DNA from 3 places in the Pseudoalteromonas sp. SG43-5 genome. Region 3 is predicted to be linked to each of the others. Evidence: predicted binding sites of a transcription regulator. Region 3 holds the regulator's gene; each other region holds the start of a gene.
What was found. The regulator sigma-54, encoded in region 3, starts transcription at its own class of promoters, with help from an activator protein. The targets are predictions, from matches to a motif close to GTTGGCACGNNNNTNGNNT.
Positions count from the first base shown of each region.

Region 1: a site for sigma-54 is predicted at 1,786-1,804, ahead of fliE (flagellar hook-basal body complex protein FliE). Genes of this name have one in related genera too.
Region 2: a site for sigma-54 is predicted at 1,812-1,830, ahead of H5161_RS06140 (PA2169 family four-helix-bundle protein). Genes of this name have one in related genera too.

Region 1 is NZ_JACJFA010000013.1:113,639-117,928, forward strand. It holds gene fliF (flagellar basal-body MS-ring/collar protein FliF) at 1-1,393, opposite strand, end outside; gene fliE (flagellar hook-basal body complex protein FliE) at 1,414-1,746, opposite strand; gene H5161_RS14035 (sigma-54 dependent transcriptional regulator) at 1,903-3,369, opposite strand; gene H5161_RS14040 (PAS domain-containing sensor histidine kinase) at 3,366-4,290, opposite strand, start outside.
Region 2 is NZ_JACJFA010000004.1:145,584-149,873, forward strand. It holds gene H5161_RS06130 (TonB-dependent siderophore receptor) at 1-544, shown strand, start outside; gene H5161_RS06135 (biopolymer transporter ExbD) at 618-1,010, opposite strand; gene H5161_RS06140 (PA2169 family four-helix-bundle protein) at 1,325-1,768, opposite strand; gene H5161_RS06145 (LysR family transcriptional regulator) at 1,946-2,884, opposite strand; gene aceK (bifunctional isocitrate dehydrogenase kinase/phosphatase) at 2,904-4,290, opposite strand, start outside.
Region 3 is NZ_JACJFA010000014.1:13,108-17,397, forward strand. It holds gene rapZ (RNase adapter RapZ) at 1-493, opposite strand, end outside; gene ptsN (PTS IIA-like nitrogen regulatory protein PtsN) at 512-964, opposite strand; gene hpf (ribosome hibernation promoting factor) at 969-1,256, opposite strand; gene H5161_RS14160 (RNA polymerase factor sigma-54) at 1,283-2,782, opposite strand; gene lptB (LPS export ABC transporter ATP-binding protein) at 2,852-3,577, opposite strand; gene lptA (lipopolysaccharide transport periplasmic protein LptA) at 3,574-4,119, opposite strand; gene lptC (LPS export ABC transporter periplasmic protein LptC) at 4,109-4,290, opposite strand, start outside.

The sequences.
Region 1 (4,290 bases), on a different contig from region 3:
GGCGGGCTATTTTCATAAACCAGTCTTGTTCCCACAGTGGCACTTCTATTGCTAAATTTGTTGCTTCACGTACAAACGGCACTGTTACTACTTCAAGTGCATCACCACGTTGCATATCAAAACCTACACCACCTTGTAGTAAGCGACGAATATTTGACAATGCCTCTACCGAGCGCGGGGCCATAGTTGTTTCGCCGTTTTCTCCCACTTTAGGGACGTAGTCAACAGCAACTGACACACTTATTCTGCGTATTACACCACTTTGCTGGCGCTTGTGAGAAATAGTTGTATCGAGTTCATAATTACGTGTTGCTTCTTTGTGGCTACGTGTTGGTGACGTAGCTGTGCCTGCGCCGCCTTGTCCTGCAACTTCAGGGATGTTTGAGTTTAGCGGTGGCTGATTTGTAAGCGCACCAGGAATACCAACAGCTAAACCACCAATGTTATTTTCTTCAAATGTGGTTTCGCTTCTAACCGCTGGTAGGTCTGGGTTATAACGCTTTTGAGTTTCCTCAACTGAGCTAAAGTCCATGCTCAAATCAACTTGAGCTGTATAGTTTGCAAGCCCAACAACCGGTATTAAAATACTGTCTATTTTTTCAAGATACTCTTGTTCGCGCTTGCGTTCTAAATCGTATTCTTTACGAGAGCGTGCTGCTAATGAGCTTTGCGAACCTGAATTTAATAATCGACCATTTTGGTCAGTAACTGTAACACGTGCAGGCTCTAAGCCTTGTACTGCTGAAGCAATCATATCAACAACAGAGTCTACTTCTTCACGGTCAAGTGAGCGGCCACGCTTAAGTGTTAATACAACAGTAGCGGATGGTTTTTTCTCTCTGCGGGCAAATACGTTTTCTTTAGGGATGGCTAACAATACTTTGGCGCGAGTAATGTTATTTAGCTCTTCAATGGTGCGGGCAAGTTGCTGTTCACGACCATGCTTTAAGCGTTCACGCTCCAAGCGCTGGCTTACACCAAAGCCCATATCTTGCATAATTATGTCGGAGCCAGATGCAGGGCCTTGCTCTAACCCTTCGCGGGTCATTAGCAATTTAATGTTTTGGTATTCGCTTTCATCAACCGATACAACATTGCCATCAAGTTGATATTCAATTTTTTGCGCATCTAAAAAGTCTAATGTTTGAATAAGCTCTTCAGTTTGCATTTTGCCTAACGGGCGCATATCTGGCTGACGAGCCCAAATAATAATGAAAATCGCGATAGCCAAACAAATCGCTAATGCTATTACCAGTGTTACTTGGCGCAATACATCAACACCACTTAAAGCACTTAAGTAGCCTGACTTTTGTTCTTGTTGATCATCACCACCACTTTGGTCGATACCGCCGCCAGCAAGTGCTAGGTCTGTAGATTGGTTAGATTGCGCCACAATAATTCTCCACTACCTAATTAAACAGGCATGTTCATGATTTCTTTATAAGCTTCAACAAGTTTATTACGAACCTGTACTGTAGCCTCAAAAGCAACTGACGATTTTTGAGAAGCAATCATCGCCTCAGCAAGAGATACACTTCGATCCCCCATCTCAACTGCTGTTACTTTTTGCGCGGCATCTTGTTGTAACCCGTGCACTGAATTTATTGCATCACTTAGCATGTCGCCAAACTGGGAAGTAGAAGTAGGCTGAACTTGAGTTGGCAGTTTATTAGTTTGATTATTACGGCCCGCTTCTAAAGCCATTGATTGCATTTCTTGAAATACAGCACTGTTTTGAATTTTCATAATTTATCTCTGACACGCAGTGAACTCTTATAAGTAATAAAGCACAAAGCATGCCAAATAATTAATCATTAAAATACAATAGGTTAACTTTAACTTATGTGAGTCAGAGTTTTGACAACCCTAAGTTCGCAGCGCAAACTTAGGGTTTATAGGAGGTTATGCAGGAAGTGAAATACCTAAATCGCGCATTTGCGCTAGTTTATAACGTAAAGTTCGTGGGCTTATGCCCAACGTTTCGGCAACGTCTTTACGCTTACCTTGGCAACGTGCAAGGGTTTCTAAAATAATGCGATGCTCTTTATCTTTAAGCTCATCTTTATAGCTACCGGTATCTGCCGCTAGCAAGCCCTGCTTAGGTTCAGCCTCAACAGGTGCTTTTTCATCGTAGTATGCCGAGCTTAGCGTACTTTTATCAACGCCTTTATCTACGTGAGCCACTTCTGTCGGCGATACTGTTTGCACTGGTGCCAATGAAGGCTCCATAACAAAGTTATTAGCTGCTAAGTTTTCAATAAAAATAGCATGCTCGTTTATTGTATCGCCACTTCGCAGTATAAGCGCACGCTGTATAACGTTATCAAGCTCGCGCACATTACCAGGCCACGCGTGAGCCAGTAACTTTTGCTCGGCAGCTTTATCTAAATACGCCATAGGCTCTTTGCTTTTACTGATATGGCGCTCAATTAAATGCTTAGCCAATACAATAATATCGCCAGGGCGTTGGCACAATGGTCGCCACATAAGTGGAAAAACATTAAGCCTGTAATATAAATCTTCTCTAAATTGGTTTTCAGACACGGCTTCTTTTAAATCACGATTACTGGTTGCCAAAATACGTACATCGAGCTGAATTGTTTTACGCCCCCCTAAACGCTCTACTTCACGTTCTTGCAGTACGCGTAAAAGTTTAGCTTGTAGTCCTAAGTCCATTTCAGTAATTTCATCAAGTAAAATAGTACCGCCTTGTGCTTGCTCAAACTTACCCGGACATGCTTGAATCGCCCCCGTAAAAGCCCCTTTTTCGTAACCAAATAACGTGGCTTCGAGCATATTTTCAGGAATAGCCGCGCAGTTAATCGCTACAAATGGCTCATTACATCGGCTCGACTTATCATGAATATAACGCGCAAGTACTTCCTTACCCGAACCACTTGGGCCAAGTACCATTACACTTGCATCAGAGCGTGCTACTTTACTTGCAAGCTCCAATAATTGAATACTAGTTGGATCAGCAACAACGGGGCCGTCGGTTTCTTTTGCTTTTTCAGGCAAATAACGGCTCACCATATTTAACAGCACTTCAGGTGCAAATGGTTTTGCCATGTAGTCAATTGCACCTAGGCGCATGGCCTCTACCGCATCGTCAATTGTGGCATACGCCGTCATCATCAATACAGGTAAATCAGGGTGGTTTAATTTAATACTGCGTAGTAAATCAAGTCCACTCATTGCGCCCATTTGCACGTCGCTTACAACAAGCGAAAATTGATCTTTTTTAAGCAGTAACATTGCTTGCTCAGCACTGCTCGCTGCAACACATTCAATACCCGACATTTCAAGGGTATCTATTAAGGCTTCACGAAGCCCTGCGTCATCTTCGACAACTAAAATAGTGTTACTCATAATGACCCCTCTAATTTAGATGTTGCCTTAATAGGCAGTAACAAGCTAAAGCAGGCACCACCATGCGTATTATTAGTCACATCAACACGGCCTTGGTGCGCACTAGCCACCGAACTCACTACAGCAAGCCCTAAACCTGTGCCCTGACTTTTTGTAGTAAAAAATGGTTCAAAAATTTTATCGCTTTGGCTTAAATCAACACCTGGGCCATTGTCGCTCACACTAATACGAACCATATCTAAATCTTTTAAATCTCTTTGTGCGCTAATTTTTACTTTTGCGCCACCGCCAATAACTTGAATACTATTGTGCACTAGATTTTGAATAGCACTGGCCAATGCCGTTTTATTACCAACTATTTGTATATCGGGTTCTGGTAAGCTTACATCTAGCTCACTTTCATTAAGTGCGACCATCGCATCGGCACCTGCTTTAACTTCTGTTAAAAGCTGCTGCATTGAAACTTGCTCAACAACTTGCTGATCGCCACTTTTAGCAAATAACAGCATGTCGTTTACTTGAGTTTCTAAATCTTTTAAACGCGACATTAACTTTGTTTGAAAATTATCTCGAGATGCTTCTGGTAAGCGCTTTGACCCTAAATTAGCAGCGTACAGCATAGCGGCTGAGAGCGGTGTGCGTACTTGGTGCGCTAATGATGCAACCATTTTGCCCAGCGCGCTTAATCGCTGCATATGTGCAACACGTTTTTGTAGGCGGCGGGTTTCGGTTAAATCCGTCATTAAAATAAGTTGCCCAGGCTCTGGTGCTAAAGCAGTAATATCAAGCTTTATTAGGCGTCCGTCTTTTAAAGACACTTCATGGCCATCATCTTGATGTGGCCTAAAAGAGCGCTGAATAACATTAAACCAGCGTTCGCCTTCAAGTGGCTCGCCAAGCATATCAATCGCTATTTGATTC
Region 2 (4,290 bases), on a different contig from region 3:
TGTAGCAACGTGGAACACTGAAGGTTTAGGCGGCACGCTTGATTTTACACTTGCAGCTAACTTTACTGAAACAGATGTTGTATCGTTGTTCTCTCCTGCTGGCTCAAGCCTTGAGACAGTAAAAGTAGAAGATATATTCTCAGCTGAAGACATCTCTATTATAGAAGAGTGGCAACCAGAGGACCGTATTAACTTAAGTGCGCTTTATCAACGTGATGATTGGACTGTTAACCTGTCACTTAATCGTTTTGGTGAATACACAGTAGAAGATGGTGGTCGTCAAACGTATGGTGCAGAAATTTTAACTGACGTTAAAGTTAACTACTTCGTTACTGAAGACTTATCAGTAAATATTGGTGCAAATAACTTGTTCGATGTTTACCCAGATAAAAATGAAATAGGTAACTCTCGCTCAGGTACTATTGTGGATGCTAGTGGCAACACAGTAATAAGTAGCTCAGGTGTGTTTGACTACTCACGTCGTTCGGCTCCATTTGGATTTAACGGTGCTTACTACTACGTAGGTGCAGAATACCGTTTTTAATTAATAACCTCCCTTTTGTTATTTAACTCAAAGGGCCGTAAGGCCCTTTTTTAGGTTTTAGCTTGGGCTGATTTTATTTAGAAATCAAACTTATTGGATAATCATCGTATTGCTTAATATTATTCATTACATTCATTAAAGTATTATGTGTACTGTTTTCGTCTGCGGTTATAAGTACCGAACTTATTTCATATTCAGCCGCGAACATAGCTAAATTAGTCGCAACTTGCTCTAAATCAATTAACCTCCCAGAAAAATATACTCCGTTACTTTCATCAATTTTAAATAAAGCATTTTTAACAGGCTTATCTATTTGAGGGCTGTCGAGTGGTCGGTTTAATTCAATAGCCACAGGTTTTACAAAAGATGTAGTTACAATAAAGAAAATTAGTAATATGAACACTATGTCTAACATCGGGGTCATATCTACATCAGCATTATTTTGTAGTTTGGTTAGTTTTTTCATATTGGACCTTATTTTTGATTAAATGCTGCGGCGCCACAGCAAGGTTTTAGGTACCTATTAACAAAATTAGCACAGCAAAAATAAAGCGTGGTTAAATAAATATTCTAATAACATTAAATATTTGTACTAATTATGTATTTAAAATGTGGTGAAATAAGGCGGTGTTTATACCGTTCTGCTTATATATGGGGTCTATTTAGCATCGTTATAATGTAATGCAATTTGTTAAATTGCTTAAAAAACTATGTAGATTGGTATTAGAGGCAATAAAAAACCCAGCTCGAGGCTGGGTTCTAGTTATGCGCTATGTAAGCTTAATGCTTTTGCATACGGCTCATTTCTGCATGGCAGCTTTGCATTGTTAATAATGTTTTAGCCAGTGCAGCTTCGCAGTCAGCTGGTTGCGGTTTATCCATTGCTGCTTTAATTTCTTCAAGGGTTTTATCTTCTACCTCTTCAAGCTCTTTTACATACGTGCTGTCGTTGTGTGAGGTGAAAGTAGTCAATAGGGCTGTGTATGCACGTCGTGCTTCAACTGCGAAAGATGAGCCATCTTCGCGTTCGCCTTTTTCATTAATTGCATATGGCTGCAAGCGCTCAACACTCACTTTTCGGGCATCTATCATACGCTGAAAAAGTGCACCAATAGCAGGGTCTTCAACTTTTTCCTGTGCTTTTTGATAAAAATCGATGCCGCTGTTCATAACTTGAATGATGTCAGTAATATGATTTACTTCTGATCCTTGATGGGTGTTCATAATGACCTCTTTAATTAAATGAATGTATAGTTCAATTTAATAAAAGCAATGTATGTTCCACGTTTCAATGGTTATGTAGTTATTTGATTTTATTGGTTTAATTTAATCTCAGTAGGGTGCTAAGTTAACAGGCAAAAAATTAACCTAGCAATTTTTACATTATATTGTGTAATAAAGTTATTTTAGCTCTTCAGCTACTTCAGCTACTTTTTGACGTAACCAAATGTGACTCGCATCGCGATGTAACAGTGGGCTCCAAATCATATCAAGCTCAAAAGGAGGAATTGGAAATGGTGGCTCTAAAATTTTAAGCCCCGGATCATCCAAATATATATTTGCGGCTTTTGAAGGAAGGGTCGCAATCAAATTTTTCTCTTTAGCTAAATGAATAGCTACATGGTAGTTACGCGTAAAAGTGGCAATATTACGATGCTTACCAAAGTGAGCAAGTGCTTCGTCAACCCAGCCAAGTTTTTGAACATCTTTAGGGTCCATGCCTACACCTACACCAAAACCTGTTTTACTCACCCATATATGGCGCGCTTTTAAATAGCTGTCGAGGCTAAAGTTTTCAATTATAGGATTATCGGCTTTTACTAAGCAGCAAAAACTATCTTTCCAAATACGTTTATGATGAAAAGACTGCGGTAAGTTTTCAAAACGGTTGATTGCCATATCTACTTTACCGTTTTCTACATCATGAAAGGTGACATCACTTGGTGTGAGTATATCTAAAGTAGTATCGGGGGCTTCTTCGTGCAATTTACTTAAAAGCTTTGGTGCTAATGTACTTGCAGCGTAATCACTGGCCATTATTCTAAACACACGCTTACTTTGGCTTGCCTCAAATTCTCGATTAGGAGCTAGAGTTTCTTCAAGGGTCATTAATATGCCACGAATAACGGGTTGTAACTCCAAAGCACGCTCGGTAGGCACCATACCATCGCTGGTACGAACTAAAATAGGGTCGTTAAATAAGTTACGAAGACGTTTAAGGCCATTACTCATTGCAGGTTGCGTTATACTCAATTGATTAGCAGCGCGTGTTACGTTGCATTCTCGAAGCAATGTATCGAGGTAAACGAGTAAATTTAAATCTATTTTACTTATATTCATTGTGTGTGTCCTTTAGCGCTTACCAGTGGTGAATAAAGCGCTGTGCTGTCGGGTATGGGTAAATATGACTTACCTGACCATTTTTTATATTTTGTTGTGCCTGCTTCCAAAAGCTAACATCTATAAGCTCAGGATGAGTGCTGAGTAAAAACTTTTTATACATAGGGTTTGGCATTACAAATGTACAAAGTTGCTCAGGAAATACGTCCTGTGGTGCAACAGAGTAACTTTGTTCATCCATTAAATAGTCGTCATAGCTCTTTGCTTTTGGTAATGTTCTAAAGTTCATATCGGTTAGATATTGAACTTCATCGTAATCGTAAAAAATAATACGTTTGTGCTTACTTACACCAAAGTTTTTTAAGAGCATATCACCAGGGAATATATTAACTGCAATCATTTCTTTTAGGGCTTGCCCATATTCTTCAATTGCGTCGGCGACACTTTCTTCATCAGCATTTTCTAAAAACAAGTTAAGAGGTGTCATGCGCCGTTCAATATACAAATGCTTGATGATCAACCAATCGCCCTCAATTACCATTGATGAGCCAATTGTTTTATGTAATTGCGCAAGTAAATTACTATCAAAACGCGCTAAAGGAAATACGACGTTAGAATACTCTATGGTATCGGCCATTCTGCCAACACGATCATGATTTTTTACCAGTTGATAACGCTTTAATACGGTATCACGGCCAAAGGGTTTACTCTCACCAAATTTGTCTTTTATTACTTTAAAAACATAGCCAAATGAGGGGAGGGTAAATACCATCATCACCATACCGGGAGTCCCCGGTGCAATTGTAAACTCATCACTAGAGTGAGATAAATGATTTAAAAACTCTCGGTAAAACTCAGTTTTACCCTGCTTATGAAAACCCACTGCGTTATAGAGCTCAGCAAGTGTTTTGTTTGGCATAAGTTGATTTAAAAACCGAACAAGTGCTGAAGGTGCGTGAGTCTCTACCATAAAGTAGGCGCGGGCAAAGCCAAAAATAACACGCATTTGAGATGACTTAGTTAAAAGTGCATCTAAATATAATCCGTTATCTTCATCGTGTAATACAGCGATTATAAAGGGCTGAACCCCACTTTTTGAAACAACACGACCAACAATATAGGCTGCTTTATTACGATAAAAAGGCGTGTGTAAGATATCAAAGCGCATTTGCCAAGGTTGGTGATGTGTATCGGGGGCTTGTTTATAAAAAGCTTTAACAAGGAGGCGGATATCACGCTCTAAATTTACAAATGGGGCCTTAAAATCAAAATGACTAATAATGCGTTTTATTGTTGGTTTTAGGCCATCAACTACAGGAAAGTATGTTCTATATTCTGCCTCTACAGGCACTGAAGGAGCATCTTTTAAGGTTGCTTCTACAAATATAAAGTCATTATGAAAATAG
Region 3 (4,290 bases):
CAAATGTGACAATCAGTTGCTTATCTTTTTTACCTAAAATCTTTTCACGAATAGATTCAGCGAGTTGATGAACACTTAAATCAGTCGTATCTATCATAAAGTCGGCGCGAGTGGTTAATACATCAAGTAATTCTTTTTCTTTTTTGATGGCTAAATCAAGAGGCAACGAGTCTATTGATAGTGGGTGTAATCTGCGTGTTTCAGAAAAGCGTTTGATCAATGTCTGATCGTCACTATCTAAATAAAATAACGTAGGGTTTGCAAAGCCTGGTAAGTATTCAAGAATATCGTTAAATTCATCTTGTTCTTTAGGGATGTTGCGCACATCTATGCTAACAGCAATTTTATCGTAGCTATCAGACACACTGCGAACTAATGAAGGTAGTAGGTTTACTGGAATATTATCTACGCAATAATAACCTAAATCTTCTACAACGCGCAAAGCAACCGACTTTCCAGAACCGGAACGGCCGCTTATGATAATTAACTCCATTTAACACCCTTTATAAAACTATGATTGATCGACAATAACTTGGTAAAGCTCAGTATCAGATTTTGCACTGCGTAACTGTTTACAAAAATCTTTGTTGTTTAGTTTATCAGCAATGGTTGCTAGAGTCTTTAAGTGCTGCTGGTTATCGCCATCTGGTACGATGAGTGCGACAAAAATATCAACAGGGCGATTATCGATTGCATCAAAGTTTATTGGAGTTTCGCTAACGAGCACTAAAGCCAAAGGCTCTTCTGCACCGCTCATTCTTCCATGAGGAATAGCAATGCCACGTCCTATACCTGTACTACCTAATTTCTCTCTGCTCATTAAAGCATTAAGAATATCTTGTTGCGGTAAATACGGAAGTTTGTCGTGAGCAAGTTCGCTAATGAACTCTAAAATTCTTTTTTTGCTATTAAAAAGGACCGCAGCTTTGCTGCAGTCCTGGCATATAAGTGAACTTAATTTCATCATATTAGTGTCGAGCAAGCTTCTCTTTGTGTTTGATTACTTGGCGATCGAGCTTGTCGATCAACGAGTCAATAGCGGCATACATATCTTGATGTTCTGTAGAGGCAAATAGCTCAGCACCGCTTACGTGTATTGTGGCTTCTGCTTTTTGATTTAATTTTTCTACATCGAGAATGACATGAACATTATTAATATGATCAGAGTGTCTTTCAAGCTTCGCAAATTTAGTATTAATATAGTCTCTTAGTGAATCGGTTAATTCTACGTGACGACCAGTTAAGTTTAGTTGCATAAGCATTACCCTCTTAGTTTAGCGTCTTAAATCAGACTTTTACGCTGATTTGACGGTGGAATAGCAAGAGATTCGCGGTATTTTGCGATTGTACGTCTCGCTACTTTAATTCCTTGCTCAGCCAATATATCCGCTATTTTGCTATCACTCAATGGTTTTGCTGAGTTTTCTGCTGCGATTAATTTTCGGATAAGCGCACGTATTGCTGTAGATGAACATTCACCACCGTTTTCAGTACTTACATGGCTTGAGAAAAAATATTTAAGCTCAAATATACCACGGGGTGTATGCATGTACTTTTGAGTAGTTACGCGAGAAATTGTCGATTCGTGCATTTCTACCATTTCAGCAACATCATTTAAAACCATTGGTTTCATGGCTTCAGGGCCATGTTCAAAAAAGCCTTGTTGTTGCTTAACAATACAATTAGTAACTTTTAATAGCGTGTCGTTTCTACTTTCTAAGCTTTTAATAAACCATTTAGCTTCTTGTAAATGTGAGCGAATAAACTGGCTGTCGCCACTTGATTTTACAGTGCGAGACATTGCTGCGTATTGGCTATTAACACGAATTTTAGGCATGCTATCTGGGTTTAATTCGACAACCCAGCGGCCTTTAATTTTTTTAACTGACACATCAGGAATAACATACTCAGATTCTTCCCTTACAATAGTATCTGCAGGTTTTGGGTTGAGAGTATGTATTAGTGTCATTACTTCTTTAAGCTCTTCTTCTTTGAGCTTAGTTTTTTTCATTAATGTACGATAGTCGCGAGCTGCTAATAGATCAATATGCTCGGTTAAAATCATTTTCGTTTCATTAATATAAGGTGTTTCTTTATCAAATTGATTAAGCTGAATACACAAACACTCTTGTAAACTACGTGCAGCAATACCAACAGGATCAAACAGTTGGATGCGTTTTAATACCGCTTCAATTTCATCAAGTTCGACTTCGTTATCATCTTCGTTTTCTTGATTAAAGCTTTCTAAAATCTCTTCGCAGCTTAGTGTTAAAATACCTGAATCATCGACAGCTTCTACAATAGCAATAGCAATAGCTTCGTCTGTAGGGCTAAATGGCGTTAGTTGTAATTGCCACATTAAATACTCATGGAGCGTTTCAGTAGAGGCGCCTTGGTATATTGATTCGTCTTCAGGCATTGGACCTGATGAGGCTGCAGGAGCGGCACTCATGTACTCATCCCAACTGACATCCATAGCCATGTCGTCACTTAGCGTGTCTTTTGCAAGTGCTTCACCAGTATCTTGTTCGTATTCGCTCGGAGCATCATCAGCAGATGCGCTAACAGTTATGTCATCGGTATCAGCTTTTTGCTCGTTTTTACCAGCAGCGTCTTCGGAATAGTCTGCCTCTTCAACCTCTAATAGTGGATTACTGTCGAGAGCTTCTTGTATTTCTTGCTGGAGATCCAATGTACTGAGTTGCAACAAACGAATAGCTTGTTGCAACTGTGGAGTCATTGTAAGTTGCTGGCCCATGCGCAGCTGTAGTGATTGCCTCATGTATCTCTAACAATCCTTTTATGTTGTTATAATTAATACTAGCAGATGCTTAAAGACATGGCGTAAATGTTACAGCCTAAATTGCTCGCCTAAGTAAACATCGCGTACTGTTTTATCATTTAATACGTGTTCTGGAGTACCTGATGCAATCAGCTCCCCATGAGAAACAATGTAGGCTTTTTCACAAACATCAAGGGTCTCTCTTACGTTATGGTCGGTAATTAATACACCAATCCCACGATTTTTAAGATGTTCTATTATTTTCTTTATATCTAATACCGAAATAGGGTCAACACCGGCAAACGGTTCATCCAGTAATATAAATTTAGGATCTGCTGCCAGCGCTCGTGCTATTTCTACACGACGACGTTCTCCCCCCGATAATGCCATACCTTGGCTATCACGAATGTGTTGTATGCTAAATTCATCTAATAAGTTATTGAGCGTGTCTTCTCTGGCTTGTTTATTTAGTTCTTTGCGCGTTTCTAAAATGGCCATTAAGTTTTGATAAACAGTCAGCTTTCTAAAAATCGATGACTCTTGTGGTAAGTAGCCTATGCCTAATCTAGCACGACTATGCATAGGTAAAAGAGTAATATCGTTATCATCAATAGATATTTTACCTTTGTCGCTAGGAACAAGCCCTACAATCATATAAAAAGTCGTTGTTTTACCAGCACCGTTAGGGCCAAGTAAGCCAACTATACTGCCAGCTTGTACTTCAAGGCCGACGTTTTTTACAACTTCACGACCTTTATAGCTTTTTGCTAATAGTTCTGCTTTTAATGTGCTCATGGTTGACCTTTATCGCCTTTTTTACTTTTTTTAGTTTCGATCGGTACTAAAATTGTGTGAACGCGGTCAGTTGAGTTTTCATCTTTTTCGGCACTGATGAGCTGCTGCTCTATGTCGTAGGTAATGCTTTTAGCATTTATTTTTTGTCCGGCTTGCGAAACTTGTGCATTACCAACAAGCGTTAAAAAACGCTTAGATACATCATAACGTACTTCGTCAGCACTGGCGCTCATAGTCGTGCCGTCTGATTGCTTTTCTTCAAAGTGCGCAGGGCTACCTGTGGCAATTAATAATTGTTTATTATCACCAAGTTCATCACGTTTGTGTACTTCTAGGCGATCGGCTGTAATGCGGCGATTACCGTGAATAATCTCAACGTTTTTCTCAAAAATACCCACATTAGCTTTCAATTGACCTTCTTGCTTGTCGGCACTTATTGAAATTTGATTGGCAGCAGGTTGCGTGTTTTGCTCTGCAGCACTACTATTAAACGCTAGTATAAGTGTAGGAATTATAAGTGATTTTAATATTTTATTGGTCATAATATATGGTTCGCGTATGGTTAATTAGTTTTATCACTTCGGTTTTCAAGTCGGCTTCTAGGCCTTTACCGGTGATTTTTAAATTGGGTCCAGTGATAATGACGGGTTGCTCCGAACGCATTGTTAATAACTTTATATCAACCTGAATATTATCAGCATTGATTTTGTCTA